DNA from 3 places in the Lysinibacillus sp. NPDC096418 genome. Region 1 is predicted to be linked to each of the others. Evidence: riboswitches for the same ligand, from Rfam matches in the RefSeq annotation. Region 1 holds a riboswitch; each other region holds the start of a gene.
The links. Region 1 has a riboswitch for cobalamin ahead of ACIQZG_RS21290 (FecCD family ABC transporter permease). Riboswitches for the same ligand answer to the same signal wherever they lie in the genome.

Region 1 (10,316 bases):
TATTGAAAAAAATTACGACATTAAGTTGGGGCCAGGGACGTTGTATGGAGCAATTTCACGTTTAGAAAAAGCCGGCTTTATTCATATGCTTGAATCGGATGATCGTAAAAAAGTTTATGAACTAACAGATGCGGGGCGAAATCATTTAACTGATCAAATAAAAGAGATTCAAAAAGTAACAGCATTAGGAACGAAAAGGCTTGGTCTGACATGAAGTGGTTAATATATTTGTATCCAAAAAGTTGGAGACAGAGATACGGCGATGAATTGATTTATTTTTTGGAACAGACGGATTTGTCATTTTATGTGTTGAAGGACCTAATGCAAGGTATAGTGGATGCTTGGAAACAAGAAATAAGTGAAAGAGAAATTTTTGGCATTCGTATGAGCTATATCGTATTACTTGTTAGTTTAATTAATGTGTTTGTAGTTGTAAAATTCATTTCGTTACGGGAGGTTATTTTAATGGAACAAGTTGCAATAATTATAGCTATGGTCTCGTTTTTCTTTGCAGTATCTATTTTCATTGTTAATCTTTTTAGATCTTCGGATTTCCGAAGTGCTTTTTCAATCAAAACAAAATTATCAAAGATGTCAGTAGGTTTAATGGGGTTATATGCGATTAGTTTTACTGTATTTTTAGTGCTAGCAAATTAATGATACAGAGTGTGTAAGGCTCTTTTTACTTCAATCTCCATTAAAAAACAGACTTAACCCTAAAATATAGAGTGAAGTCTGTTTTGTTTTTCTATCGTAAGCAGTGCATGGCTTCTTGTGCTTCTTGCCAAGGAACGGAATAGCCTTTGCCCTTAGCGCAAAATATACTAGAAGATGTGTATTCAGGATCAACATTTTTATCATAGCCAATCTGAGCAATAACCTCAGCAGTGTTATGACACAAATCATAGCCATCAAACTGCAGTGATAGTGAGCCTTTGCCATTTGTATAAGCGGCAAAATTAGTGCTGTAGCTCATGAATGTAGCTACAGGGGCACGGCCGGTTAGTAAAACGTGCTCCTCAGTCAAAATAGGTGCGTCAAAAGTTCCTGCTGCTTGTTGAACATCAGTTATCATACGCCCAATAAAATCGTTCGGTGCTTTAAGTTTGAAGCGGTAATATGGTTCGAGCAATACATTTTTAGCTTGTTCGAGCCCTTGACGTAGCGCTCGGAACGTTGCTTCACGAAAATCGCCACCATCTGTATGTTTATTATGCGCACGTCCAGTTAGTAGAGTAAAACGAATATCTGTAATAGGATAGCCTGTTAATAAACCATGATGTTCGCGCTCAAATAGATGTTTTTCAATGAGTCGCTGATGTCCAACGGATAAATCATCGGCATGACATGCATTGACAAATGTAATGCCAGTTCCACGCGTGTTTGGCTCCATCAATAAATGTACTTCGGCATAGTGCTTTAACGGTTCAAAATGACCGTAGCCTGTCACAGTCGTCGCAATGGTTTCTAAATATAGGATTTTAGGCTCACCAAATGTAATTACTAGAGAAAAGCGGTTAGTTAGCACTTCACGAAGAACCTCGAGTTGAATGACGCCCATAATATGCACGTGAATCTCTTGAAATTTTTCGTTCCATATAACTCGTAACGTAGGTTCTTCAGCTTCAAGTAAACGAAAGGTTTTTAATACATCTTTTATATGTTGCCCTCCATCATATTGCACCTTTGCCTGTAATGTCGGTACAAGCTCAAATGGTTGTGGATTTATTGAACTACCAAGGACATCACCAATTTGAGCCTGACTTAGTCCTTTCACCGCAAAGATTTCCCCAGCACTTACTTCTTGTACAGTTTCAAATCGATTACCGTTATAAATACGAATTTCCGTTACCTTCTCTGTAACTACTCCTAACGTAAAATCATCTCGAACATGTAAGGTTCCTTGCAATGCTTTTATAAATGTGAGACGTTGATGACCGTCATGACGAATTTTAAATACTTCGCCCTGAAACGGTGCTTCTTTTTCATAATTTGTCGCAGATAGAAGTGGAAGTTGAGCTATAAACTCCTTGATGCCAATATCTTTTAATGCCGATCCTATAAAGCAAGGGAAAGCTCGTTCTCCTTTAATCATTGCTTGCAAGCTTGAAAGGCAAGTAGAGGCATCCAGCGATTCAGTAAGAAAAGAATCAAGTAGCAATTCGTCACGTTCCGCAAGCCATTCGGTAATCTGGCTAGATACATAGTCCGAACGAAGCGACTCATTAATAAATAATACGTCCTCAGAACATTCCTTTTGGAGTTGCGCCATTACTGCATTTACATCTGCACCTTCACGATCAATTTTATTGATAAAGAAAAACGTCGGTACATGATATTGACGTAAAAGTTGCCATACCGTTTCAGTATGACCTTGCACTCCTTCAACGGCGCTTACGATAATAATTGCATAGTCCATGACACGTATAGCTCGTTCCATTTCTGGTGAAAAGTCGACGTGACCTGGGGTATCGATAAGCGTATATGTATCATCTCCGATTTGCATGCGACCTTGCTCGGCAAAAATAGTAATTCCGCGCGCACGTTCGATTGCATGATTATCTAAAAATGTATCTTGGTGATCGACACGACCCCTAGCTTGGATGCTATTCGTATGATAAAGAAGCTGTTCAGAGAAAGTTGTTTTACCTGCATCGACATGAGCGAGCACGCCAATTGTCTTTAACATAAAAATCCTCATTTCATTCGTCGTTGACTATTATTGTAACAGAAAATTATCAGTAATGATTTCATGTTACATAAATAGTCTTTATGATAAAGTAGTGCTTATATATCAAAGAAAATTCTAAAATGGATAATTTTGTGTGATTGCTAGAATAGAATAGTTCTGCTATTCTAAATTTTATAACTTAATATGAAGTTTTTTATTGGTGCAAATGTCTTTGGACATTTGCTTAAAAGGGAAATCGGTGCAATTCCGATGCTGTCCCGCAACTGTAAATGGGGAGTCTATGCACAATGCCACTGTAGCTAAGTTATGGGAAGGCGTATAGACGATGAACCTAAGCCAGGATACCTGCCAATTAAAGCAACACATTTACATAGAACCACGAGGATGGTTGTAGTGACAGGGTAGAGAAACCCATTATTTCACTATGACATCCTCTTGTAGACAAGGGGATTTTTTTTATGCCCTTTGTTATAAGAGGGGAGAGCATTTTGAGGAATCAAACAACAAAAAACATAGCCATAATCCTAGTAATACTGATTGGTGTCGTCTTTGTATCGATGACGATAGCAGTCATGGTGGGCTCTGTATCGATCACACCAAGTACGGTGTGGCGTGTAATTTTATCACATGCGCCTTTCAATCTATTTGGCATTGAATCGGACTGGAGTCGCTCACAAGAAATTATTATTTGGCAAATTCGTACACCAAGAGTCTTACTAGCTATGATTGTCGGGGCTGGTCTTGCCATTTCGGGAGCAGCGATTCAAGCCCTAGTTCGTAACTCGATTGCAGATCCGTATATTTTAGGAATATCCTCGGGTGCATCAGTTGGAGCAACGTCTGTTATACTACTTGGTGCTTTTTCGTATTTAGGTATGTATGCGCTGTCATTTGCAGCCTTTATTGGTGCGACGGTAGCCGTGATAATCGTGTTTTTCCTAGCACGAGTACAAGGAAGAATTTCAGTTATTCGTTTATTATTAGCAGGTATTGCAGTGTCACTCGTGTTATCAGCGATGACGAACTTTATGCTGATGATGTCGAAAGAAGAGGGTGGTCTGAAGGCGGTAATGTATTGGATGATGGGTAGCTTGGCTGGTGCAAAGTGGGCGAATTTAGCGATTCCGTTCGTCGTATTTATTGTTGTCTATTTAATTTTACGATTACACGCACGTCATTTGAATTTATTGTTACTAGGTGAGGAATCAGCCGTAACACTCGGTGTCAATATAGAAAAATTCCGACTGCTCCTTATCCTCTTAATCTCTCTGTTAACGGGCGTGTTAGTAGCAGTTAGTGGGGCAATTGGCTTTATAGGTCTCATTATTCCACATATTGTACGTATGATTGTTGGCTCTAATTATAAATTTGTCTTACCCGTAAGTGCACTACTTGGCGCGATCTTTTTAATATGGGCAGACGCTGTAGCGCGTATTGTCATTGCCCCAGAGGAAATGCCGATTGGGATTATTACTGCTTTATGTGGTTGTCCATTCTTTATTTGGATGCTCCGTAGGCAAACTTATTCATTCGGGGAGGGGGATTAAATGGTATTCGTTGCGCAAAATCTGTCTTTCACTGTACAAAAAGCGAAAATATTAAAAAATGTATCGATGCATATCCATGAGCAAGAGTTTGTAGGTTTAATTGGCCCAAATGGCAGTGGGAAATCCACGTTATTAAAAAATATGTACAGAATGCTTAAACCACAAGTCGGAGATGTGTTTTTATATAATGAAAACATTTACAAGCAATCCGCAAAGGAGATGGCCAAGCAACTTGCAGTTGTAGGACAGGAAACACCAGTACTATTTGACTTTACTGTTAAGGATCTTGTGGCTATGGGACGCACTCCACATAAACGACTCATTGAAGGCGATACGAAAGAGGATCGAGATATCATTGAACAATCAATGCGCCAAGCTGGCATTGTTCATTTAACGGAACGTAATTTTAGTTCCTTATCTGGTGGTGAAAAAAAACGTGTTATTGTCGCAAGGGCATTAGCACAGCAGGCAAAGATAATGGTATTAGATGAGCCAACAAATCATTTGGATGTTCAGCATCAGCTACAGCTAATGGACCTAATACGGAGTTTACCGATTACCGTGGTGGTTGCCTTACATGATTTAAATATTGCAGCGACTTACTGCGACAAAATTTATGTGATGCAAAACGGAGAAATTATGGCTTATGGGACACCACAAGATATATTAACACCTGCCATATTAAAAGAGGTATTTGGCGTACATGCAGAGGTTAGCGTGCATCCCATTACGAAAAAACCACATATTTTCTATATACCAGAGCAATTCTTGTAGTTAGCAAAGGGATCATAGATTTCTTTCTATATAATTTTGATCATTAAAGGAGGAAAGGACATGAAGACATTTAAAAGCATGTGGCTTATTCTTGCAATCGCAATGTTAAGTATTTTAGCAGCTTGTGGGAACGATAAAGCACAGAAGTCAGAAACAGAAAATGAACAGTGGGACCCAGCACAAGCTGCAGCAACAGAGGTAACGATTGAAAATAATGATACGACACAGATTTATACAGAAGCACCTAAAAAAGCGATTAGTTTAAATCAGCATGTCACAGAAATTATGTTGGCATTAGGGTTAGAAGATTCAATGGTTGGAACAGCGTATTTAGATGATAAAATTTATGCACCTTTAAAAGCGGCCTATGATCAAGTTCCGGTTTTGGCTGAGCAATACCCTACAAAAGAACAGGTGATTGATGCAGAAGCGGATTTTTTATATGCAGGTTGGAAGAGTGGATTTAGTGAGAAGGGTGTAGGTACACCAGAAGAGCTTGAGACACTAGGAATTCACACGTATTTACATACATCTTCAAGCACCACTAATCCTTCATTAGAGGATATTTTCACGGATATCCGTAATATTGCGAAGATATTCGAAGTAGAAGAGCGCGGGGAAGCACTGATTGTGCAAATGTCACAAGAAGTAGAGGATATTCGAGCGAAGCTACCACAAGGAAAGGAAGAATTGCGTGTCCTTATTTTTGACAACGGAAAGCAAGATGTTACTACCGCAGGGCAAAATTTCATGAATGAGCTTGTCACTGTAGCAGGTGGTAAAAATATCTTCGGTGATGTTGAGTCTGGTTGGACAACTGTTTCAAAAGAGGACACAGTAGAGCGCAATCCTGAAGTTATTGTAGTTATTGACTACGGGTCTACTAGCGTAGAGGAAAAAATTAATTTCTTGAAAAATGATCCAGCGTTAAAAGAGACTGATGCAGTGATGAACGAGCGTTTTGTTACTTTACCACTTTCGGCAGCATCAGAAGGGGTTCGTGCGGCTGAAGCCATTCAAATTTTAGCACAAGGATTCTATCCAGATAATTTCTAATAAAGGCCTGGAGCTGGCGATATGCTGGCTCCTTTTTCATAAGGGGAGATGGGACCATGTCAATCAATGCATTCAAATATAATATTCCTGATAAAACATTTGCAAAGTTAAACACTGTAGGTGAATTTACGCGTCTTGCAGTAAGTCCTGGTATTATTAATAAGCATTATACACCGGTACAATTTCAAAAAATTGCAGAAGTAATCGGGGAGAATGGGGCGATTAAATACTCTGCATCTTATAGTATATTGCTATCCGTCCCGACAATTGATGTTCCAGAGGTGAGACAGAAGTTAGAACAGGCAGGCTTATACATTTCACAGCAAGGTCCTATTGTGTCGATGAAAGCATGTGATTTTTGTGATGGGGATAAGATGGAGGCAGCGGCGATAACAGAAGCGCTTTATGAGCGGCTTGAAGGTATAGAGGTACCAAAAAGATTGCGTGTCAATATGAATGGTTGTGCATCAGCTTGCTACAATGCCGTTTATGACGATATTGGCCTTGTTTACCAGAAAGATAGTTTTGATGTCTATTTAGGAGCTGTTCCGATGGGAAGACATGCACAGGCAGGGGAGTTATTTGCAAAAAAAGTACCTGTACAGTTTATTGAACAACTGTTACAGGCAATTATCACGGACTATCAGGTATATGCTCGCCAAGACGAACCATTTCACAAATATTATCACCGAACGAAATCTGCTGATTATTGGCAAAAGCTTATATAATAATGGGTGCCTCAAAAAGAGACACCCGTTTTTTTAGTTTAATTTTTGAATGAAGACAACTTTTAAGTAGTTGAATTCAGGGAACTCACGTGGTATGCGGAAATCCTTTGGTAGCCCGAATTCCTCAACAATTTTATAGCGTGTATTAGTTGCTTTAAATGCTTGGTCGATAAAGCCTTTGAATTTCTTCATACCAAAACTTGCGTTGTTTGTAGAAGCGACAATCACTCCGTTTTTCTCTGTAATTGCGATTGTATCCATTAACAATTTTGGATAGTCCTTCGCTGTTGAAAACGTCATTTGCTTTGTGCGTGCAAAGCTAGGTGGATCTAATACGACAAGGTCAAATTTCATGTTATGACGTTGTGCATATTTGAAATATTGGAACACGTCCATCACTTTGATGTCCTGTGCCTCATAATCAATCGAGTTGACACTAAATTGTTCAATAGTTTTAGATAAACTACGCTTTGCAACATCTACACTTGTAGTTTTCGTAGCGCCACCAAGTGCTGCTGCGACTGAAAATGCGCCTGTGTAAGAGAATGTATTAAGCATATTCGAACCCTTAGCGTAGCGCTCACGAATTGCAAGGCGAACTTCACGCTGATCGAGGAAAATACCAGTCATCGCGCCGTCATTTAAATTGACTGCGTAATTCATGCCGTTTTCTTTCACGATTAATGGGAATTCACCTGGTGTACCCATGACAAAATCGTCTTGCTCGATATACTGACCTTTACTATCAAAGCGTTTTTTTTCGTAGATTGCTTTATAATTTACCGTTTCAGAAAGTGCCTCATAGACAGCATCCTTGAAGGAGTAAATGCCTTCACTATACCAGCTTACCATATAGTAACCATCAAAAAAGTCTATTGTTAAGCCACCGATACCGTCGCCCTCACCGTTAAAAGCACGAAATGCTGTAGTGTTAGGATTATTAAAGAAGGCTTCACGATTTTGGATGGCTTTTTTGATTTTCTTCTCAAAGAAAGCTGTGTCAATTTCTTCGTTGGCATCTGTTGTTAATAGCCAGCCAATCCCTTTATTTTGTAAGCCGTAATAACCAGTTCCGATAAAACGATTGTGTATATCTAGTAAGCGTAATAGGGAACCTTCCTCGGCAGGTAGTTTACGTGCATCGACTGCGTCTTTCGAAATTAGTGGGTAGCCTTTTTTTAATGGGCCTGCAAATTGATTGTTGATTTGTAGTGCAATTGTTTGTGTCATGTTGTCATCCTTTAAAAAGCATTTTGCTCTATTATCGCATTGTTTTAGGGATATAGACAAATTATTTTATAAAAGCAGCAATTTTTTCGACAGTGTCAATCGTTGCTTCCTCGAAAAAGTCCATTTTACTGAAATAACTATGGATTAAACCTGGCATAACAACATGATTAACTTCTACACCGGCTGCGGCTAATTTTTCTGCATAGCTAACGCCTTCATCAAATAGCACATCTGCCTCTGCTGCAAGAATAATTGTTTTCGGTAATTCCTTAAAATCCGCCGCTTGAAGAGGGGCTACTAAAGGATTGGATAAGGTATCCTCCGTTAAATAATGTCCTGTAAACCATTCCATTCCCTGCGTGTCTAAACCGAAATGTGCGCCGAACTTCGAATACGAATTCATAGAGAAATTGATGTTTGTCACTGGATAAATCAGGGCTTGTGCAGTAATGGCCGGCCCGTTTTCTTGCTTTGCAATATGTGTCATTACAGTTGCTAAATTACCGCCAGCACTATCACCGGCCACGATCAAACGTGTTGGATCCCCATTTAATTCTGCCGCATGTTCATAAACCCAAAGTAATGCATCGTATGCGTCGTAAACAGGCGTTGGGAACGGAAATTCTGGAGCTAGTCGGTAATCAATCGATACAACTATTGATTGTGCTTTTTCCGCAAGTAGCTGACAGCCGGCATCTGCTGACTCTAAATCTCCAAATACCCAGCCACCACCATGGTAATATACAATAATCGGGAGAATTTTTTCGTGGGGAGGCGTGTAAATACGGACCTTTATTTTCGCGCCGTCACGTACTGTTATTTTTTGATCTTCGATGGAAGCAAGAGTTGGTGTAAGTGAAGATTGCCATTTTGGAACAGTGCGCGAAGCTCTTGCCTCTTCGGGTGTCATTTCGTAATAATGGTACCCTGTATCATTTGCTTCTATATAGCGAATTGCTTCGTTAGTTAATTGTGTCATCTTCATCATTCCTTTTTCGTAACGTTTGTAATTTTTATTATAAACTATTCTTATTAAAATACTATGTATTAATCTTGGAAAAGAAAATTATTTTATAAAAGAGTGAAAATACTTCAGTTAGTAATCAAAAATACGTTTATAATATAGGGTATATCCAACTTGGAGGGACAAAATGATTTCATTAATTGTGGCACATGCCGAACAACGCGTAATTGGCTATGAAAACGATATGCCTTGGCATTTGCCAGGGGAGTTACAATATTTTAAGGCACAAACGATGGGTAAGCCCATTATTATGGGGCGTAAAACGTTTGAATCTATTGGTCGACCATTACCTGGACGCCGTAACATTGTCATTACAAGAAATGGAAGTTTTAAAGTGGACGGTATAGAAACAGTGGCAAGTTTAGATGAGGCACTTAAGCTTGCTGGAGAGGTACCTGAAATTATGATTATTGGTGGGGAGCAAATTTTCCGACTAGCATTGCCAATAGCAGATCGACTTTATGTAACAACAATTCATCATTCATTTCCAGGGGACACATATTTCCCTGAATACGAAGCGGATTTTGTTGAAGTTTCTGCACAAGAGCCAGTAACTACACCGGAAGGCTACACATTCCAATATCGTATTTTTGAACGAAAATAAGAAATGCACGGTGTCAGAAGCACCGTGCATTTTTTTATAAATAGAGATACACACAGGCATACATCGAGCCGCAGCCCGCTAATACGAACAGATGCCAGATCATATGATTGTATGGTAACGAGCGCCAAGCGTAGAATAACGCGCCAATGGTATAAAAAAGTCCTCCAGCTAACAGTAACGCAAAGCCGTTAAAGCCAAGGTAAGCATAGATCGGCTTTATGGCAAAAATAATTAGCCATCCCATACCGATATAAAAAATAAGGGAAAGAATTTCAAAACGATTGATAAAAAAGCATTTAAAGGCAACCCCAAGAATCGCGAGGCTCCAAATAGTAATGAGTAATACTATACCCAGAGTGCCACCAATAGCAATCAGTAAAAATGGTGTATACGTACCCGCTATTAAAATATATATCGATGAATGATCGAGAATTGCAAAAATGTGTTTGTATTTTTCTGGCATACTATGTAGCAGGGTGGACATTAAAAACAGGATAATAACGGAAGCCCCGAAAATACTAAATGTTGTGATTTGCAGCGCACTGCCATTTTGAATACCTGTTAAAATAAGCACAACAAGTGCCGGAATACTTGCAATAAAACCTATTCCGTGCGTAATTGCATTCCACAGTTCTTCTTTCCATGTTTTATAATCAAATGA
Region 2 (10,316 bases), on a different contig from region 1:
CTACCAAGATTACTCTATTTAATCTAAAAAAACGGATTAAAACAATAACTGCAATTTAGTCAGTTCAAAGATAAACAAGATGTCATAAGATTGCAGTTATTGTACTAACGGAGGTGAAAGTTCAGGGGTACAACACTCATCCCATTAAGAACCCCTAACACGTACCGCCCCAGAATCTATAACAGTAGTAAAGGGGAGATAATTTTGTCACGATCCAAAGGTTCGACACTACGGAAATTTCTTATACTATCATCGCTAATATCAGGTTTGGTATGGTGGATACTCTTAATATTCATCAGATATAAATTTTTGACGTCACTTCTTTGGATATTTCTAAGGTTGTAAGAGCTGGGATAATAATTTTTGGGTTCTTCCTGATATTATTTTCGATAACTATTGCAGTTAACATTTATGATGTGAAAAAGAAAAAGAAAGAAGCCAAAGCGAAAGGAGGGGGACAACGGAGCAACAAAAGAAAAAACTCAGCAGAAGGAAACGCAAGCAACAGAAACAAAAGCAGTGAGGATGTGGATTGAAAATTCGAACAAATTTTTGATACATAGTGACCGTTAGCATACAATAATAAAATATAGATGGACAAAAAAATTAAGATGTTCAGAATGGGTTTATTTGATGGATTTGGAAAAAGGACAGCCGAAACAAGAAAGAATTCTCCGAGTGTCCAAAAAATGATTGAAAAAGACCGTAAAGAAAGGCAAAAAGGTTATTTGAAATAGAAAAATTTTAATCTAAAAATCAACGAAGAGATAGACTGGAGCAGAATGAAAGTATTGCTTAAAAAGAATAATACAGTAATTTAAAACATCTCCAATTAAATAATGGCTGGGGTTGTTTTTTTATGGAATTTATCGAGAAAAAACATGAGTAGATCAAAAAATATTTGAAAATAAAGATGTTTTAGAAGTCTTAAAAGAAGCAGCTCCATTTAATGAAAATGAGCAATTCGATTAAAGACATAGGGTAAAAGAATAAGGGGAACTTTATTTTGTTGCCCCTTAAGTTTTGTTTAACACCAATCTTTTAAAACGCTTCGTCAAAACAGCCTTTTCTGTTCCATGTAATGAAAAAATTGGCAATTATATTATTGTCTTGGTGCCAATAACATTACTGAAACGCCAACTAAACAAATAATAGCGCCTAGCCAATCATAAAAATCGGGTGTTTTTTTATCAACACCCCATCCCCATAATACGGAAAGTATGATGAAAATACCTCCGTAGGCAGCGTAGACTCTACCGAATGACGGGAACGATTGAAAGGTTGCGATCACTCCATATAAAGCTAATGATATTCCTCCAAAAACACCCCATAAGTATGGTTTGCCTTCTCTCAACCATAACCAGATGAGGTAACCTCCTCCGATTTCAGCAAGTCCTGCAAATACAAATAACAAAATTGAATAAATCATTTTTAAAGTCTCTCCTTGTGCATGTAAATCACAATAATGGTGGGTAATAAATCGTCATACTTAATCGGGCTAATGTATCCCCTGAATTCGCATATGTGTGAGGTCGATCCGCTTTGAATCTGATTGAATCCCCGCTTTTTAATGTATATTGACCATCACTAACATCAATTGTTACTTCTCCGTCGAACACAGTGATAAATTCTTCAGTTCCTTCTTTGTGAGAATCAGAACTTAGTTTGCCTTCAATTTCAATTTCAATCGTATACACCTCAAATCGTCTATTCTCTTGGAAAGGGAAGGAGGGATAGACACGATACCTTCCATTGTCTTCAGTTAAAACTTGGATGTCTTCTTTTAAAACAACTGTCGTATCTGGCTGTGGATTGTTGATGAGGGTCGTAAAGGAAATCTTCAAGCCATTCGCTATTTTCCAAATAGTTGTCAAGGTAGGGCTAGATTCACCTCGTTCAATTTGACCGATCATCGTTTTGCTGACACCACTTAATTGAGCAACCTTTTCTAAGCTTAACTTTTCCTTTTCTCGAATCGCTTTTAAATTTCTTGCAAGCACTAGTTGGATTTCCTCCATAATAATCACTCCTACATCATGTACAATATAACGACCGATATGTATAATAAAACAAATGACGTTATATTGTTTATTTTGGACATTATAACATACGACATAGGGGGAGAGTATAGATGCCTTTATTTTCATTTTTGTTATTTGTGTTGATTACCAGCTTTACGCCAGGTCCTAATAATATTATGGCGATGGCGTTTGCGAATAAACATGGATTGAGCAAGTCAGTGCGGTTTAGTTTCGGGGTAGGTACTGGATTTTTTATAATAATTTTATTGTGCAGTGTTTTTAATGTCTTTCTGACAAGTATTTTGCCGATTATTGAGTTTCCTTTGACTATTTTGGGTGTAGGGTACATGTTGTATCTTGCTTATAAAATTCTGCTGAGTAAAGATAGTGGTGGGGAAAATGATGAAGAGTATCGAAGCTTTTTCTTAATCGGTATCTTGTTGCAATTTGTAAATCCGAAAGGCATTCTTTTTGGAATCACGGTAGTAGCAACCTTCATTTTACCTTACTATGATTCATATTTTAGCTATCTGCTTTTTGCATTGTTTTTAGGGGGAGTAGGGGTTACTAGTACATTTAGTTGGGGATTATTTGGCTCGGTTTTTCAAAAGCTCTTAGTACAATATAGAAAGCAGTTTAATATTGTGATGGCGGGTTTATTGGTGTATAGCGCCTTTTCGATTCTTATCAATTAAAAAAGGATAGTTAATGTTCTAAAAGATTATCAACTGTCTAATTTTAACAAAATTTACGATGGAATTATAAATTGAATTTCAAAATAACAAGATTAATTTTACTTACAAAGGGGATAAGGAAATGGATTATCATCGAGTTGATGTTGTCTATGCATTAATGTTTGATGCAGACACAAACAAAATCTTAATGGTATTTAACAAAAATGGTACTTGGTCATTACCAGGAGGTGGCGTTGAAGCGGGAGAAACTTTACATGATGCAACTGTAAGAGAAGTTAAAGAAGAAACCGGGTATGACATAAAGGTTGGTAATATTGTTGCTTTGAACGATGCTTTTATAGATAAAAACCATGTGTATTTTATTACTTATCATGGCCAAATCGTAAAACGACCTGAAGAAATTCCCCCAGAAGAAAATATCATCAAAGTTGAATGGGTGAGCTTAGATGAAGCTGACCGATTAATGCCATATTATCCAGGTGGAATTTCTAAACTGCTAAAGGAAACAGGTGCAAAATATACTTTGCAAAAAGATTAATTTCTCTATATCTCATTTCGATAATACGTACTTTTCATCATATAGTTGAAGTAGAGCAAATGGAGTGCTCGTTATGAAATACGAGCTTTCCTACTTACTTTACAAACTAATCGCATTAGTGCATTTTGTAATGGTGGAAAGGTTGTTGTGATGACATCAATTGTCTTTCGCATTGGCATAGGACATATGATAGGCTTATTTTTATGAACGCCATCTATAGTGATTTTAGCCAATCGTTCTGGAGACATTTTCTTTTGTTTTTTTAATTGGTCAGTCATGATTGATTTATTCATATTAATTGCTTTAGCATCATTAAAAATAGGGGTGTCAATAAAAGTAGGACAAAGAGTACTTACTTTTATGCCAAATTGTTGTGCTTCATAATGAAGAGATGTTGTAAGCCCAACAACAGCATGCTTTGTTGTAGAATAGGCTGCAGAAATAGGCGAAGGTCCAAGTCCTGCTGCAGATGCTGTATTAACGATATGTCCAAAGCCTTGTTCTTTCATAATTTTGTATCCAATCTGAGTTCCGTAAATGACACCCCATAGATTAACATCCATGATTTCTTTCCAGTCATCGATCGACATATCATAAAGCTCACCGTACATAGCCATCCCAGCATTGTTAAACAGATAATCCAACCTACCGAACACCTGATATGTTTCATTAATTACTTGTTCTACACTCGCTATTTCCGTTACATTTACATACACGAACTTAGCAATGATGTTCCTGTTATTGAGCTCAGCTTCAAATGTCTTTCCCTCACGCACATTAATGTCCGCAATAATTACGAATACATTATTAGCAACCAATTCACTACAAATAGCGCTGCCTATTCCTGAAGCTCCGCCGGTCACAATGGCGACTTTCTTTTGCGCCTCCATACTAATCCCTCCGTATTTTACATCTCTTTTACAACGTATTTTGTGTATAAAAGTTGATCAACCAGGGTTGCATATTCGCCCGCGACAATTGCAGCGCCACTACTATTTAAATGAATCCCATCTAATGTTAGATGAAGTCCTCGCTTAGTTGATAATTGATCAATGCGAGTAGGGCTTTTGTAAAACAATACATCCTTCATAACGCTCAAAACACTGGTACCAATGTATTCCGAACTGCTAACTTTGGACAAATGTTGTTCGAAAACAGATTGCAAATTCAAAAAGCTTGTATTTGGATGTTTACTCGAAATAGATTGGATAATGGTAGATAATTCTTTTAGTTCTTTATTTGCATCGTTTGTTGTATTTTCTCCAACGACTGCTGGTGATACGGTAACAACATGTTTAGAAGAGGTAAGAATCATTTCTATAACTTTAGTGAAGTATACTTCAAATTCTTCGTGGTCTTTCGCTACAGGCTGAGCTTGCACTTTAAGCATTTTAGAATAGACATCATTGACCCCGATCCAAAGGAAAGTAAGGTCGTAATCTGTATCCAACGTTGTTTTAGTTAAACGAGTATACAGACTTTTAACGGTTTCTCCCGATTTTCCGAGGTTGATAAAAGTAATGCTAGGGTACTTTTCTTTTAAGAGATTTGAGAAAGGCACTCCTGGACGACCATCTGTTAAACTATCACCTATTAATCCAACTTTCATATTAAATTCCTCCTTTTCGGATTGACCCTAAAAAGATTGTAACGGCTTGATTAAATAGTGGTTCAAGAGATTTCAATTCTTGTGCACTTGTTAGTTGGCATAACCCGCCGAGCCATGTGCCAAGTAAGACAGTCCATTCATCTACATTTCCAGTAGTAAATTCCCCGTTATCGACACCTTCTTGTAAAATTGCACGGTAAGAACTCATTGGGGTAATGGCTAATTCCATTAGTTTTTGTATAGATTCAGGACTTGAACTCGGAGTAGATGCTAATTCCTGACCAGATTTTAATAAAGGTGTTTGGTAATTATAGAGAACGTGCATTGCCATACCGTACAACTTTTCTATAGCTGTTAAGAAGGTAGGTTCTTTTTGTATCCACTTGTTATACCAATCTTCCATCGTTTCTTGAGCCAGAAGGACAAACAGCTTTTCTTTGTTTTCAAAATGATAATAAATATGACCTTTACTGTAACCAGAAGCTTTTGAAATATCTCCAACTGATGTTTGGTTATAGCCTTTTTGAGCAAATAAAATTGATGCTTCTTTCCTGATTTCATGTTTTGCAGTTTCACTGTCATAACGTCTTTTATTCAAAGTAATACCTCTTTCTAAAATTGAACGATTGTTCTAATTTGATTATACATAATTATCTGAAAAATGGAATTAAAAAACAACAGAAATTTTATGGATTTTTGGTGTCAGTAGGGGAGTGCTTAGGTACGATGGGGAAGTCGCTTTTAGTTAGCGGGGTACAATCAATCCAAATAGAAATGCCACACTGCTTAAAAAGTGTGGCATTTCTATTTATTATTAATCGAATAAGCTTTCGTATGGTGCAACGTCAATTTTAAGTTCATCTAATTTTTTACGTAAAAATTTATGATCTCGCTTAGGTGTAGCTTGAATATAGCCACGAATAATTAAATCATGATTGATTGCAGGTGCTTTTTCCTCAAGAGCAAGCTCCCCAATCTTTCCAGCGATTTTCTCTTTTGCGACTTGTCTAAATAACTCAGGTACAGGGCTGACTAATTCATACAATAATTCCTTTTCAGGTTGTCCCCATAAATGAATTGTTTTATCTAAGTAAAATTCTTGCCAATCTAAATCTGATTTACCATCCTGTTTTGGTAGCGCTTTTAAAAACTTGCGGAACATGAAAAATCCGCCAATCCCCATTAACGAAATTAGTACGGCTACCCAAAATAAGATAAACCATAGAAACCAACCATCTAACAAACCGTTCACCTCTTTACATTCTCTCTCCCTCTATTATAGAAGCTAGTGAAAAAAAATTCATCCTAATTGTCCCTTTTTTGACAAGTCAATCGTATATATTGTGTAGAAAGGGGGGACGCATATGGCAAACTCAATGTTTTTAGGCGCAACATTGCGCTTAAAGTATATTACAGGTCTGAACGACAAAAGTGAGCCGATTTTCGTTACAAAGTCGTACCGTAACTTAAATAGCTCGCATACTGCAGAAAATTTACTAGCGATAGCATCAGCAATCGCTAGTCTATCTTCTCATCCACTTGATAGTGTGACAAAGCAAGAAACAACAGATTTATCGTAAGGGCTGATTAATGATAGAAAAAAGAGGAGGTGCGAAAAATGGCACAAGTATTAGAATTGCAGTTTGAAACAACGGAAGGAAAGACTTCGACAATTTCCATCGATGCGCCTAGGCAAGATGTGACGGCAGAAGAGATTCAGCAAGCGATGGAAACAATTATCACTGCAAATGTATTTGAAGTACAAGCTGGTGCTTTTGTAGGCATGAAAGGCGCTCGAATTGTTGATCGACAAGTTTCACCATTTGAATTAGATATTGTGTAAATCCGAAAGTGGTCTTTGTGGTGAATGCTGCAAGGACCATTTTTAAAAAGGGGGGTACCGTTTATGGAACAGATGCTGAATATGGTATCAGATATAGGCTTTCCAATTTTGGTGTCGTTTTATTTGCTACATCGAGTGGAAGTAAAACTAGATGCAATTCACGATGTTCTTTTGGCGTTAAAGTGAAGCTAGACTTCACAAATATGTACGAAAGCTGTCACGCGGAAAACTTGTCATCGCTTACATTATTCGGGTAAGATGGAGTTAGTGTAAGTTAGGGAGTGAGTAGGGATGAAGGTAAAGGTAGTAGGATTAGTGATGCTGCTTGCAGTTTCGGCTGTGCTTAGTGCATGTGGCAATGTGAAGTTTAAAGCGGACTATAATTATGAAATGCAAGAATTTGAGCATATCAATCAACGAAATGAAACTGTTTCGCTTGAGAGTTTAAAAGGTAAACCGTGGTTAGGTATGTATATTTTCACGAATTGTGTTGATGTATGTCCGCCAATGACATTTAATATGACACAAGTTCAAGAAAAGCTCGTGGAAAAGGGTATTGAAGATTATAATATTGTGGCCTTCTCTGTAGATCCAGATGTAGATACACCAGAAGTATTAGCAGATTATTTAAGTCCCTATAATGCGCCAGATGAATCGAAGTGGAATCTATTGACAGGGTATTCGCAAAAATACATCGAACAGTTTGCAGCGAAATCAACAAAATTGATTGTGAAAGATGATCCTAAAACTGACCAGGTCATGCATGCGGTGACATTTTTCTTAGTAGATAAAGACGGTGTACTTGTAAAACAATATAGAGGTCAATCAGACGACCCATCTGAGGTACCAATCGATACAATCGCTGTCGATATAGAAACATATATTGAAGAAAACTTATAAGAGCAAGCTAGTACTATTTTTGTAGTACTAGCTTTTTAATTTATGAATATATTTTTATAAAGAATAGTATTTTCGGCAGAGATTTAGTAGTACAACCATCCAAATTAAGGGAGGAATTATAGATGAACATAGGGCAGATATACTTAGGTGTGATTCAAGAAAGATTTCAGGCTATCAAAGAATTAGGTGATAGAACGTTTGCACAGTTGGCACATGATCAATTGCACTGGTCTTACAACGAGGATTCCAATAGTATTGCTGTCATTATCAAACATATGAGCGGTAATATGGTGTCTAGGTGGACAGATTTTTTAACGACGGATGGGGAAAAGCCAACAAGAAATCGTGATGATGAATTCTTTGATAGCTTCACTTTAAAAGAAGAGCTAATAGCGGTTTGGGAAAAAGGATGGCAAGTTTTCATTGACACATTACGTGGATTAACTGAAGAAGATTTACTGAAAGTCGTAAAGATTCGAGGAGCGCAGCATACAGTGATTGAGGCGATTGAGCGACAAGTGGCCCATTATGCAATGCATGTTGGACAAATTGTTTACATTGGCAAGCAACTTAAAGGGGAAGAATGGGAAACGTTGAGTATTCCAAAAGGTCAATCAAATGCCTTTACAGAGGCAATGATGAAAGAACAAAAATAGTCAAGACGATTACAGAAAGAAGTAGTTTAATTTATTATATTCAGAAAATATAATTGACTATGTTATTTTACCATGTTATGTTTGTTACTAATTTAATATCGGTCATTACAAGTTTGTTTGATAAAGATTGTATATCAAATAATTAAAAGGAAAATGGGTGTAAATCCCATGCTGTCCCGCAGCTGTAAATGAGGAGTTTTGTTTTGAATGCCACTGAGTATGTACTTGGGAAGGTGAAACAAAATGTTGATTCATGAGCCAGAATGCCTACTTGTAATAAGATTCATTAAAGATCTACGAAAGATAGGGAGATGGATAGAGAGCTTTTTAATAGTGGGTTTTTCTGTCCTTATTCAACATGAATAGGGATTTTTTTATGCGTATTTTTCTATTTTGTAATAATTTTTTTGATGGTGAGATAGCATTAGCTTTTTTTAGTGGGTTTTAATGAACCTAGAACAAAGACAGGGAGAAATGACAATGACATTGAAAAAGAGTATTTTACCAATAATGTTAGTATTGCTGATGGTAATAGTAGCGGGTTGTTCAAGCGCTAATGACAATAGTTCAGCAACACCAAAAAAAGCAGGCAATGAACAGAAAATGTTAACAATAGGCTGGCCATTAGATGTAGGACCGCTAAATCCCCATACATATTTACCAAACCAATTGACTGCACAAGCAATGGTCTATGAATCATTAGTAACGTATAACGATGATGGCACTATTTCGCCTGCGTTAGCAGAAAGTTGGGATATATCGCCTGACAAAACAGCATATGTATTTCATTTAAGAGAAGGCGTACAGTATTCAGATGGTACTGCATTTAACGCAGATAATGTTGTGCGTAATTTTAATGCAGTATTAGCTGACCGTGAAATGCATTCTTGGATGGGGATGGTCAATCATATCGTGGAAGTTGTGAAAGAGGATGACTATACAGTTCGTTTACAATTAGATGAACCATACTATCCAGTGCTCAATGAATTAGCTTTTGTTCGTCCATTCCGCTTTTTAGGGGATAAAGGCTTCCCAGAAGGTGATGCAACATACAAAGACATTCAAGCACCAATTGGTACAGGCCCTTGGGTATTAACGGAATATAAAAAAGACGAGTACGCACTTTTCAGCCGCAACGAACATTATTGGGGTGAAAAGCCGGAAGTAGATCAAGTAAAGGTAAAGATTATTCCTGATTCGGAGTCTATTTCACTAGCATTTGAAAATAAAGAATTAGACTTGATTTATGGACGTGGGATTATTAGCTTAGATAATTATACATTCTTGAAAGATAGCGGCAAATATAAGACGGCTATTTCAGAACCATTATCGACACGTGCTTTATTATTCAATACACAATCAGGTCCTTTAGCAGAATTGGAAGTGCGTCAAGCATTACAATATGCAATTAATAAAGAGCAAATGGTAGAAAGCATTACACATGGTACTGAAAAAGTAGCCAATACATTATTTTGGGATGCCATTCCATATGCCAATATTGAGTTAACGCCAATTATATACGATCAAGAAAAAGCAACGCAAATATTGGATGAAGCGGGTTGGGTATTAAAAGCGGGCGAAAAAGTACGCTCGAAAAATGGAGAGAAGCTTGAATTAGATTTAATTTATATCGCAACAGATGCGGTTCAAAAACCAATGGCAGAATTAATGCAGGGTGAATTGGCGAAAATCGGTGTGCAATTGAATCTAGAAGGTGCTGATGTAATGGTAGGTCTTCAAAAAATGATGGATGATCAAGCCGACATTAATTTCTGGCGTACAAATGGCCCACCAACAGATCCGCATAGCTTTGCAAATGAATCAGCTACACCGAATTCAAGTGTAGTGTATGAAGCGAAATTAGGGTTACCAAACGCAGCAGCAATTGATGAAAAAATTCAGCAATTACTAATTGGTACAGATGAAGAAGAACGTGTGCAATTATATACAGACATTTTGACAATATTCCATGACCAAGCATTATTCTATCCAATCTCATATGAAACAAATAATGTTATTTATCATGACTATGTGAAAGATTTCTCTCCTCGTGC
Region 3 (10,316 bases), on a different contig from region 1:
CAAGCGCTTTATGGAGAGTTTTTTGCACCTGTAAATGCATAGACAAAGAACACTAATTCAGCCATCCTCGGTTGGATTAGTGTTTTCTTTTTCGCTAGAATAAGGTAGAATCGAGGGCAGAGAGTTAGGGGGAACAAAAGTGAATAAATTAGCATTTGGCATGGGTCTTTCGGTAATCGGTATATTATTTGTATGTTTAACGATTATGGATGTACTGCCAGCATCTACTAAAACGATGAAGTTTGTTTATATCGGCATTGGTTGGGTATTTATCATCGCTGGATCAGTTGTTCGTTTTAAAAATTTGAAATCGAAGCAACAGTAAGATTAAGGAGGTGTCTTAATAGAAAAGATATCTCCTATTTATATAGTGAGGATAGATTCGAATAGTGATAATATCCTAAAAATGTTATGCGGTTAGTATAAAAGTAGGTGTTTCTATCTGAATAATATTGTTTTTTACGCTAAAGTTATGTTACAATTTTGAATAAAAGAATATTTAAATAATAATAGTTTTATTCCTATATTGCTTGAAAAGAATTCACGAGTTCAAGTAAACCATGTATTTACATAATTATATGAACGAGACAAATTCTGTTAGGCAGGAATTTGTTTTTTTGTTTTGGGAGGGCGAAATAATGGTTGTGCTTCAAAAGGAACATGTCAAAATTACGGACCAATATGTAGCCTTACAGATGGAAAAGCCATTAAAAGTAGTATCATCAGCAATGCATAATCCTGGTTTTGGTTATTACAGTAATTTTGTTAATCGATCGGTATCTTATCAATACGATGAGCGGTATCCTCATGAAGAATTAGAACGCTTTTTAGAAGGGGAGGGCTTTCATCCATCTAATACGGTTGCGATGATGACTGCGGTGTTTGCGCGTTATGCAACTGTTCGAGAGTTTGACTATGAAGGCAATCGGATTGTGGTAATGATTACAGCAGGTCTTGGAAATGCTGTTGATATTACACGTTCGTTCCATCGTCAGGAGCAGTATCATGCTGGTACAATTAACACTTGGGTGCTGATTAATGGAAAATTGTCTGATGAGGCATTATTTCAGGCGATGATTTCAACAACTGAGGCGAAGGTTAAGGCACTATTTGACGAAGAAATCCTAGATCCGACTACAGGTACGCAAGCAACTGGCACATCAACAGATAGTTTATTAATTGCGTCCACTGAAGAGGGAGACTATCATCAATACGCGGGTCCGATTACTATGCTTGGCAAAGTTATTGGTCACGGCGTTTATGAAACAATGCGTGAAGCGATTCAAAAATATAAAAAAGATAAAGAGGAGAATCCACTATGATAGCAATGATGATCGCCTGTATCATTGGGCTAGTATTTGATCTAATTGTAGGGGATCCCCCAAAATTGCCCCATCCAGTTCGTTGGATTGGTAAACTGATTGAATCACAGACTGAGTTATGGAATAAAGGAAGAATGCGTAAAACGCGAGGCTTGATTATGGCACTGGCAGTTGTAGGAACAACCATGTTTGTCGTGACAGCAATTTTACTTATTAGTTATAATGTTAGCTTTATATTTGGCGTTGTTGTGGAAGGATTATTAATTGGTATAGGTTTGGCACAACGTAGTCTAAAGGAGGCAGCGATGGCTGTGTACGAACCGCTTGCAAAAGGTGATTTTGCAGAGGCACGTGTGAAGCTATCGTGGATTGTCGGGCGAGATACTGAAAAGCTAGACGAAGATGAAATTGTACGTGGTGTCGTAGAAACTGTATCAGAAAATACGAGCGACGGTGTAACAGCTCCTTTATTTTATGCGTTTTTATTTGGCGCAATTGGTTTATGGGGGTATAAGGCGGTCAACACATTAGACTCGATGATTGGCTATAAAAATGAAAAATATCAAGACTTTGGCATGTTCGCGGCAAAGTTTGATGATGTGTTGAATTTTGTTCCAAGTCGTATAACGGGGTTATTAATGGTGCTCGGTACAAAAAATGAAACAAGTGTGTCGCTCGGTGGGCGTTTTAAACGTTGGCTGAAAGACGCGAAAAAACATCCAAGTCCGAATAGCGGTTATTTAGAAGCCGCAACAGCTGTTCAATTAGGAGTACAGCTTGGCGGTAAAAATTCATATCAAGGTATTGAATCTTTTCGAGCGACAATGGGGGAGAAATTAGTTCCCTTAACGAAAGAGCATATTGCAAAAACGGTTATACATATGCGTATTGCGACGTTACTCTTTATGCTCGTAATGATAGCGGTGGAGGTGTTTATTCTTGCAGTTGCCTAATCATGGAGCCAATCCACAAAATGTGTATGGCCAGCTTGGGCTGGTTATGCCAACAGAAGTGTATGATTTTAGTGAAAATGTCAATAGTGCAGGTCCTCCTCCATTTGTAGAGGCACGATGGCGTACTTTTTATCCGTTAATTCAGCGTTATCCTGATCCGGATGGGGAACCATTTCTATCGAAAGTAGCTACTTTTCATGGGGTATCTAAAAATACAGTGTTACTTGGAAATGGTGCATCTGAATTATTTAGCGTACTGGCAAGACGTTATGAAAATAAACGAGTGATTGTCATACATCCAACATTTGCTGAATATGAACGAACGTTAAAAGCTGCAAATGCGGAAGTTGTATCTGTTGTAGTTGAAGATGTTATGCAATATGCTTTGCCGATGGATCGTTTATTTTCGGAAATGATGGATGCAGATGCATTAATTATTTGTACACCTAATAATCCGACTGGTGTACTGCCCCAAAAGAGGGAGTTGATGCAACTAATTGCGCATGGAGCAAAGGTTCAGTGTGAGCTTATTTTTGACGAAGCGTTTATAGATTGGGTCAGCGAAGATTTTTCGCTGATAGGCAGCGTGGCAGAGAATCCACATGTTATTGTCGTTCGTTCAATGACAAAGATGTACGCTATACCTGGACTACGCCTAGGTTATTTGGTTTCAAGTCCAGAAATTGTGGCAACACTTAAAGAAATGTTACCACATTGGAATCTAAATGCACTTGCATTAGTATTAGGTGCAGGCTGTTTGGATGAAAAAGATTATTGTACTAATGCAATAGCGCATGCGACTATACAACGACAATGGTTACAAGAATTTTTAACACTGCATGGTTGTCAAGTTACAAACAGTGTAACGAATTACGTATGCTTTTCATTACCACAGTCAAATGATCCAGATGATTTTTTTACGTATTGTTTAGCAAAAGGTGTCGTGTTACGTCATACAAAGAATTTTAAAGGGCTTGACGGAAAATGGTTCCGTGTGGGGATGAAGGATATTACAACAATGTCGCGTTTACATGGCTGTTTAGAGGAATGGTTTAATACAAAAAAAGCAAGGGTGAGATAAATGACAATGTTTTATCTTGTTAGACATGGGGAGACTGTATGGAATAAAGAACAGAGGTTACAGGGGTGGCTTGATTCACAACTAACATCTGATGGTATTATGCATGCAAAAAAATTAGGTGAACATTTAAAGAGTGTAAAATTTGCAGCGGCTTTCTGTAGTTCAAGTGAGCGTGCAAAGGAAACTTTATCTTATTTAGTTCACGATAAAAACTTGCCAATTCACTATGTAGATGATTTGCGTGAAATTAATCTAGGTAATTGGCAAGGTAGAACAATTGATGAAGTACGACAGCATGATCGGTACGAGTATGAAGTGTATACTGATTTTCCTGCACAATTTATTGCCACTCATACAGAAAGCTTTGGTACAGTCACTGAGCGCGCGATGTATGCCCTGAAAAATATTGCTAATCAATATCCGGATGATAAAATTCTACTAGTGTCCCATGGTGTAACGATTAAATGTATCGTGAATGCCATTTTAGGTAGAAGTATTAAACAACTATGGGCACCACCAATAATTGAAGACACAAGTGTCACAATTGTAGATGTAGAAAACGATCAATGGCGAGTAAAAGAAATCGGCAGTACGTTGCATTTACAATAAGGAGGCGTTAGTGCATGCCACTTATTTTTATAACGGGTGGGGTACGTAGCGGCAAATCTTATTTTGCTGAACAAGCTGCCGTAGCCCAATATCAAAACGAGCCGTTCAAACAAAAACGGCTCGTTTATGTTGCGTCTGGCGTGGCAACAGACAATGAAATGGAAAAACGGATTATACGGCATCAAGCGGATCGTTTAGCACAGGAGGTGTCATGGCACACAATCGAAGCACCTTATCGTGTGGATTTAGCCTTTAGTGAGTTGGCTGCAGGCGATGTTGCCCTATGGGATTGTGTGACAACATGGCTAACCAATGCATTTTATGAAGGTTTCGACTCTGGAACGCCATGTGTAGGAAAGCCTGGTTGCTTAAAGGAAAAGCTACGAGTGATGAAAGAATCGGTAGTGACGTTACTGAAAAAAAAGGTGACGCTTTTTGTCGTATCCAATGAATTATTTGATGAGCCTTCTTATACGAGTGAGGAGGTCGAACTATATCGACAAATGCTCGGGGAACTGCATCAATGGTTTGTTTCAGTCGCTAACACTGCATATGAAATGGATTATGGTGTCGTGAAAAAATGGAAATGAATTGGCTGGGTTGTTAAAGTGGTGCGGGTCACTCGAGGTAGGGAGTGAGTCGCTCAACATGAAGAGAAGATCGCTCAAGTTCAGTGCTGAGCCGCTCAACATGAAGAGAAAATCGCTCAAGTTCGGTGCTGAGTCGCTCAACCTGGTGAGAAGGTCGCTCAAGTTCGGGGCTAAGTCGCTCAACATGAGGAGAAAGTTGCTCAACCCTACTATGATTTTATTTGTAAGGATGTATAAAAATTTTCGATAGTTACCAATAAACAAGAAAGAAGGCAAGGCGTTGAAAAATAGTTGGTATAGCGTATTACTCGCATTTCAGTTTTTTACAGTTTTGCCTGTACATAAAGAAATTCCGTTGACGAAATCCACCATCACTGGTATGTTTGCCTTTTTACCATGGGTGGGTGCCATCATGGGAAGCCTTGTGGCTGCAAGTATTTATGGTTTAACGGAATGGACAGCAAGTAGCGAAGTCCTGCTTACTTTTGTCATCATAGGATTATTTGCGCTCTTTACGGGTGGTCTCCATCTGGATGGATTTATCGATATGGGGGATGCTTATTTTTCATATCGGGACCGAGAGAAGCGACTTGAAATTTTAGATGATCCACGGGTAGGAGCATTTGGCGTCATGTCAGTGCTATTTTTAGTGCTTGGAAAATTTGTGGTTCTCCATGAACTGTTCGTGCAGGAAAAGCTTGCGTTATGGACATTGATATTTATTCCGCTCATCACAAGGGTGGGCATGAGTTTTTACTTTATGTCCTTGAAGTGTTCAAAGGAGAAGGGACTTGCGTACTTTTTTAAAACGCATATAAAATCAGGGGTACTAGTAGCGCTAATGATTGTGACACTCATACTAGCGATTAGTGGCGTAGGTTTTGTGACTGGTAGTTTATTTGTGCCAATTGTTTTGTTAGCTGTTTTAGCTATTGCACTTTTGGTGTTTCGTCACTTTACATTACGGAATTTTGGTGGTGTCTCGGGTGATTTACTCGGCGCTTCGATTGAAGGAATGGAGGTCGTATTATGGGTGACATTGTTAGTGTTCGTCTAATGCGACATGCGCCAACGAAAGAAAACCTTGAAAAGCGTTATCTTGGCTGGACGGATTCACCTTTAGTGGATGGATTCGTACTTCAAAAGGTGGATCAAAATGTGACTAAAGTATATGGTAGTGATTTATTGCGCTGCCAGCAAACAGCCGAAAGTTATTTTCCAAATGCAACCTACATAAGTGAAGCTCTTTTTCGGGAAACGAATTTTGGTGATTTCGAAGGCAAAACATATGATGAATTAAAATCAGACGAGCGTTATTGTGCATGGTTAGATAATCCGGTCGAACATATCCCACCAAACGGAGAAGGTTTTGATATGTTTTGTGCCCGAGTTGTTGAAGGGTTTCTAACCTTACCAAAAGATGAACAAGACTATGTACTAGTTCTACATGGTGGTGTAATTCGTGCATTATTAGTTCGTTTTGCACCAGAGGAAAAAACTTTTTGGTCATACGATGTACCACATCATGTAATGTTTACATTAACCTTCTCACAAGAAGCTTGGAAGGAGGGGGCGAGATGCATGTCTTTATCGGTGGCGCCTATAACGGGAAAACCGACTATGTAATGAGAAAGCTTGAAGGCCAAGATGTTTTTCTCGCAGATGGCTTTATACCAGAAAACATCCCATCTTACAAAGTGTTGGTAATAAAAAACTTAGACAAATGGCTCATAACACAAAACTTAGAAGACGATGAGGTACTTGTCGCAAATGTTTTAACACGACTAAAGGCTCTTGAAGAAAAATGTACGCTGTATATAATTGTGACGGATATGGGACGTGGCGTTGTACCAATGGAAAAACAAGCGAGGATGCTACGTGATACGTGTGGTCGGTTGTACCAGGCGTTATTTGCGGAAGCAAAGCAAGTGGTTCGTATTTGGTATGGTATCGGCGAGACTATAAAATAGATAGAAAAGAGGAAATGGATATGGATAGACAAAAATTAACGAACTTGACGCTAACAGCTATGATAGCAGCAATTTGTGCTATTGGCGCAGTCATTAAAGTACCATCTTTTGTATCAACTGCGGCACTAGACTCTGCACCTGCTTTTTTAAGTGTAGCGTTCTTATCACCTATGTTAGCGGGCGTTGCGGGTATGATAGGTCATTTTATTACAGCACTAACATCAGGATTCCCACTTGGGCCTTTGCATCTTATTATTGCAGCGGAAATGTTTGTAGTAGTTTGGCTATTTGGTATTATGCATAAAAAAGGATTGAACTTTTGGAAATGGCCAGTAGCACTTATTTTAAATGGGATCATTGCCCCACTGCCATTTTACTTCATCATTAGCCCGGCATTTTTCTGGGGGGCATTACCCGGTCTGTTCATGGCAACACTTATTAACTTAGTGATTGTCGCTGTAGTGATGCCAGTTATTTCGAAAGTGTTTGTACGAAAAGAAGGGCGGGCACATTGAGAAATGCTGTGAAAATTGGTGGGTTGATTGCAACAACAGATAATGCCGCGGCCATTGGTGAAAAACCACAAGATATTGTGAGTGCGTCTGACAAATTGACTGCGTATTTAACTGCGCGTGTTACATTTTTAGAGCAACTTGCTGCAAATGCTATTCCTACACATATTTTACTTGCGAATTTTTCAGGAGATGATGCATGGAATCGCTACGTGGCAGGGATTGAACAGGTATTTGATGAAATAGGTCTTGTGCGTCCACGTGTAGATGGTTCCTCTGAGTCAAATATGCCGACATTGCAATCCGGCTTATCGATTACGATGCTTGGTGAGGTACAAAAGCGTACCGAATATGAACATAATAAACTTATTTGGTACACATATGGGCTACCCCTTGTCGGTAATGAGGTGCTAGAGCAGCCTGAAAATGTTGCCCAGTTGCAACCAATTTTTGACGCTTGGCAAGAGGAAATTGTGCAGCAAGTTTGGCCAGTTGGATCCAAAGGACTTCAAGTTGAGTTTTCACGATTATTTGGTGATAATAAAGTAGAGTGCTCACTAGATATTACCAAAACAGCAGGCCCATGTACTGTCATATTACTTGGGGTACACTCGGGAAAAGAAGAACAGGCACAAAATATTTTCACTAGAAATTTTGAAAAATTGTGTATAACTGAGGGTTCCTAGACCATTGACGAACAAAAGTAGAGGCTTGTAAGTTTCAAAGTGCGAATCTTCTATTTGAAAAACCAAACACAGTATGTAAGATTTGTTTAGGAATTTAAACATAATATATAGTATTTTGAACAAGCGGTACCATTATGGTTTAATAGGGAATTCGGAAATAGAGTCATCTAAAGCCGGAGCTGTCCCCGCAACTGTGAGTGTTGACAAATGATCAAAAAGCCACTGTGAAAAACGGGAAGGCAATCATTTGGCTAAAGGCACGAGCCAGGAGACCTGCCGTTACGTTCAAGAAAACAACACATCTTCGGGGATTGAGAGGTGGAGGCGAGAGATCTGTCCACTTCCATTTCCGATTTTTATGCGACCATACAACCGCTACAGGTTGTGTGGTCGCTTTTTTGATGTTGAGGATGGCCATGATTACGTGCATTTATAACCTACTGACCGTTGCCATCAAATAAGCTATGAATGTCCATTTGATGGCTATCTTAAGGATCCATAAAAGTGGAAGTAAGCTGAGGAGGACGTGGATCTTGGTGAAAATAGATTTTTAAATATTTTAATAATTTAACCTAATTTTAACCTTCGTAGTTTAATATGTGGATGAAATATTAGTAAAGATAATTACGGAGGAGAGAAACATGGTGAAAAAAAAGCTATTTATTTCTACAGTAGCAGCGGTAGTAGCTGCAACATGTGTTGTACCTACAGGAATGGACATAGTAGCGGAGGCAGCAACGCCAAAATTTTCGGATGTGTTGGAGAGTAATAGTCATTATGCAGCCATTATGGACTTAGCAAGCCGTGGCATTATTAAAGGCTACGCGGACGGAACTTTTGCACCTGAAAAGCAAGTGACACGTGGACAAGCTGCCAAAATGATCGTAGGAATTTTAGGATTAGATACAGGAAATGTCGCTAATGCTGGATTTCGAGATGTATCGCCACAAAATGAATATGCAGGGGCAATTGCTACACTCAAACAGGCAGGCATAATAGATGGATATGCTGATGGCACTTTCCGTCCGAATGAATCGATTAAGCGCAATCATATGGCGAAAATAATTACACGTGCACTTAGTCTAGAAGGTTCTGCATCTGTAGAATTACCATTTACAGATCTACACAGTGACTATAAAGAGGCGATTAGTACATTGTTTGAATATGGCATTACAACAGGTACAACAGCGACGACGTTTGGTGGAGAGAATTTTGTGGCAAGGGGGCAACTGGCTTCATTTATCGTCAGAGCTGAAAGGGCAGTGCAGGCAATTCAATCAGATCAACCCGAAAAGGAGAAGGCAAGCGCTGAAATAGTATTAGAGACTTTGACGATAGAAGAAATCAAAAAAGACAAAGTGAAAGCCGAAGATCAGGAATGGACAATTGGTGCAAATGTTCAAGCAATGCTAAATGAAAGAAATGCTGCTGCATTAGAAGGTGCACGTATTGACGTGATCTTTGTAGAAGGCGAAATTGCAGATCTAGTATTTATTGAATTGAATACATCTGGGCAACAAGGCGCCAATATTACATTAGATGGTGGTAATTCAATATTTACTGGCAACATTACAGTCAATGCAGATTTTGTTGAACTGAAAAATATGATCATCACTGAAAATGTTGTGTTGACAGATCGAGCAAAAACAAATGTCGCAATCAATCAGGTAGAGGTAAAAGGTGAGTTGATTATCCAAGAGAGAGCTCCTATCGTCACAGCTTCACTTACAAATGTAGCAACACAGTTTTTTGTAACAGAAGAGGGGGGAGGGCTAACTCTGAGCGTTCATAGTAGTGTGCTAGGAAGAGTATCAGCTGCTGGATCAGCAACTATCAACTCGGATGGATCAATACCATATGCAGTTATTTTTCCTACTATCCAGATTATAATTAATGCACCTCGTGTAGGTGTAGCAGATTTCTATCTAGGGCAAAGTACTGAAGTATCGGGAACAGCAATGATTGATAATTTGATACTTCGGTCTCCTGAAGACCTACAAAAGTTGTTCCTTCAGTTGCTTAATCAACAGCAGGGATTGTTAATGGAACAGCAAGTGTTTTTGGAACGGTCACAACAGCAAGGACTGTTGTCTAACTCTACGCAACAGCAAATGCAAACCACAATGAATGAATTAAAGAAAAAACTAGAACAAATAAAGCAACAACAAGAGCAGGCAAACCAACAGGGAGCTCAACAAGGTGATAGCGAAATGAAACCAAATGTAATTATTGGAGGTTCTTTAAGCATAGGCAATCTACTCGTAGGTACTCCTCAAGCTAATATTAGCCTACAGCCATCAGTGAGGATTACGAATGTTAGAGCTACGGTTCCTCTAGAACAATTACGCAGGATGATTGGTGCTCAACCTGGACAAATAACGAATTTTATAACAGCTGCTAATACACAAGTACCTTATAATACCCCATCATCCAATAGTTCAACAGATAACGGTTCTAGTAGCGATAGTAGCTCTGGAAGTAGCACTGATACGGGCCTTACTAACACGGATTTAATTCGTCTACAACAGGCAATTGTAGAGGCGAAATCAGGGTTAGTGGAGGTTTCAGTAGACGGATCAACAATTGCAATTCA

Region 2: another riboswitch for cobalamin. It lies ahead of nikA (nickel ABC transporter substrate-binding protein); the one in region 1 lies ahead of ACIQZG_RS21290 (FecCD family ABC transporter permease).
Region 3: another riboswitch for cobalamin. It lies ahead of ACIQZG_RS21970 (S-layer homology domain-containing protein); the one in region 1 lies ahead of ACIQZG_RS21290 (FecCD family ABC transporter permease).

Annotation. Positions count from the first base shown of each region.
Region 1 is NZ_JBIWEY010000041.1:12,342-22,657, reverse strand. Features, by position in the region: gene ACIQZG_RS21305 (PadR family transcriptional regulator) at 1-214, shown strand, start outside; gene ACIQZG_RS21300 (hypothetical protein) at 211-657, shown strand; gene ACIQZG_RS21295 (GTP-binding protein) at 749-2,689, opposite strand; cobalamin riboswitch at 2,873-3,059, shown strand; gene ACIQZG_RS21290 (FecCD family ABC transporter permease) at 3,250-4,239, shown strand; gene ACIQZG_RS21285 (heme ABC transporter ATP-binding protein) at 4,240-5,013, shown strand; gene ACIQZG_RS21280 (ABC transporter substrate-binding protein) at 5,074-6,069, shown strand; gene ACIQZG_RS21275 (precorrin-3B methylase) at 6,126-6,797, shown strand; gene ACIQZG_RS21270 (class I SAM-dependent rRNA methyltransferase) at 6,831-8,027, opposite strand; gene ACIQZG_RS21265 (alpha/beta hydrolase) at 8,089-9,006, opposite strand; gene ACIQZG_RS21260 (dihydrofolate reductase) at 9,179-9,655, shown strand; gene trhA (PAQR family membrane homeostasis protein TrhA) at 9,690-10,316, opposite strand, start outside.
Region 2 is NZ_JBIWEY010000030.1:13,702-24,017, forward strand. Features, by position in the region: gene ACIQZG_RS18435 (YnfA family protein) at 1,103-1,429, opposite strand; gene ACIQZG_RS18440 (helix-turn-helix domain-containing protein) at 1,458-2,075, opposite strand; gene ACIQZG_RS18445 (LysE family transporter) at 2,132-2,716, shown strand; gene ACIQZG_RS18450 (NUDIX hydrolase) at 2,838-3,254, shown strand; gene ACIQZG_RS18455 (SDR family NAD(P)-dependent oxidoreductase) at 3,326-4,144, opposite strand; gene ACIQZG_RS18460 (SGNH/GDSL hydrolase family protein) at 4,162-4,863, opposite strand; gene ACIQZG_RS18465 (TetR/AcrR family transcriptional regulator) at 4,865-5,461, opposite strand; gene ACIQZG_RS18470 (DUF2621 domain-containing protein) at 5,678-6,106, opposite strand; gene ACIQZG_RS18475 (DUF1659 domain-containing protein) at 6,228-6,443, shown strand; gene ACIQZG_RS18480 (DUF2922 domain-containing protein) at 6,482-6,706, shown strand; gene ACIQZG_RS18485 (YvrJ family protein) at 6,770-6,892, shown strand; gene ACIQZG_RS18490 (SCO family protein) at 6,998-7,606, shown strand; gene ACIQZG_RS18495 (DUF1572 family protein) at 7,729-8,262, shown strand; cobalamin riboswitch at 8,355-8,551, shown strand; gene nikA (nickel ABC transporter substrate-binding protein) at 8,743-10,316, shown strand, end outside.
Region 3 is NZ_JBIWEY010000044.1:24,633-34,948, forward strand. Features, by position in the region: gene ACIQZG_RS21910 (aspartate kinase) at 1-42, shown strand, start outside; gene ACIQZG_RS21915 (hypothetical protein) at 140-325, shown strand; gene ACIQZG_RS21920 (adenosylcobinamide amidohydrolase) at 639-1,322, shown strand; gene cbiB (adenosylcobinamide-phosphate synthase CbiB) at 1,319-2,275, shown strand; gene ACIQZG_RS21930 (pyridoxal phosphate-dependent aminotransferase) at 2,262-3,356, shown strand; gene ACIQZG_RS21935 (histidine phosphatase family protein) at 3,357-3,965, shown strand; gene ACIQZG_RS21940 (bifunctional adenosylcobinamide kinase/adenosylcobinamide-phosphate guanylyltransferase) at 3,980-4,555, shown strand; gene cobS (adenosylcobinamide-GDP ribazoletransferase) at 4,836-5,612, shown strand; gene ACIQZG_RS21950 (histidine phosphatase family protein) at 5,585-6,181, shown strand; gene ACIQZG_RS21955 (bifunctional adenosylcobinamide kinase/adenosylcobinamide-phosphate guanylyltransferase) at 6,133-6,525, shown strand; gene ACIQZG_RS21960 (ECF transporter S component) at 6,546-7,040, shown strand; gene ACIQZG_RS21965 (hypothetical protein) at 7,037-7,723, shown strand; cobalamin riboswitch at 7,831-8,018, shown strand; gene ACIQZG_RS21970 (S-layer homology domain-containing protein) at 8,365-10,316, shown strand, end outside.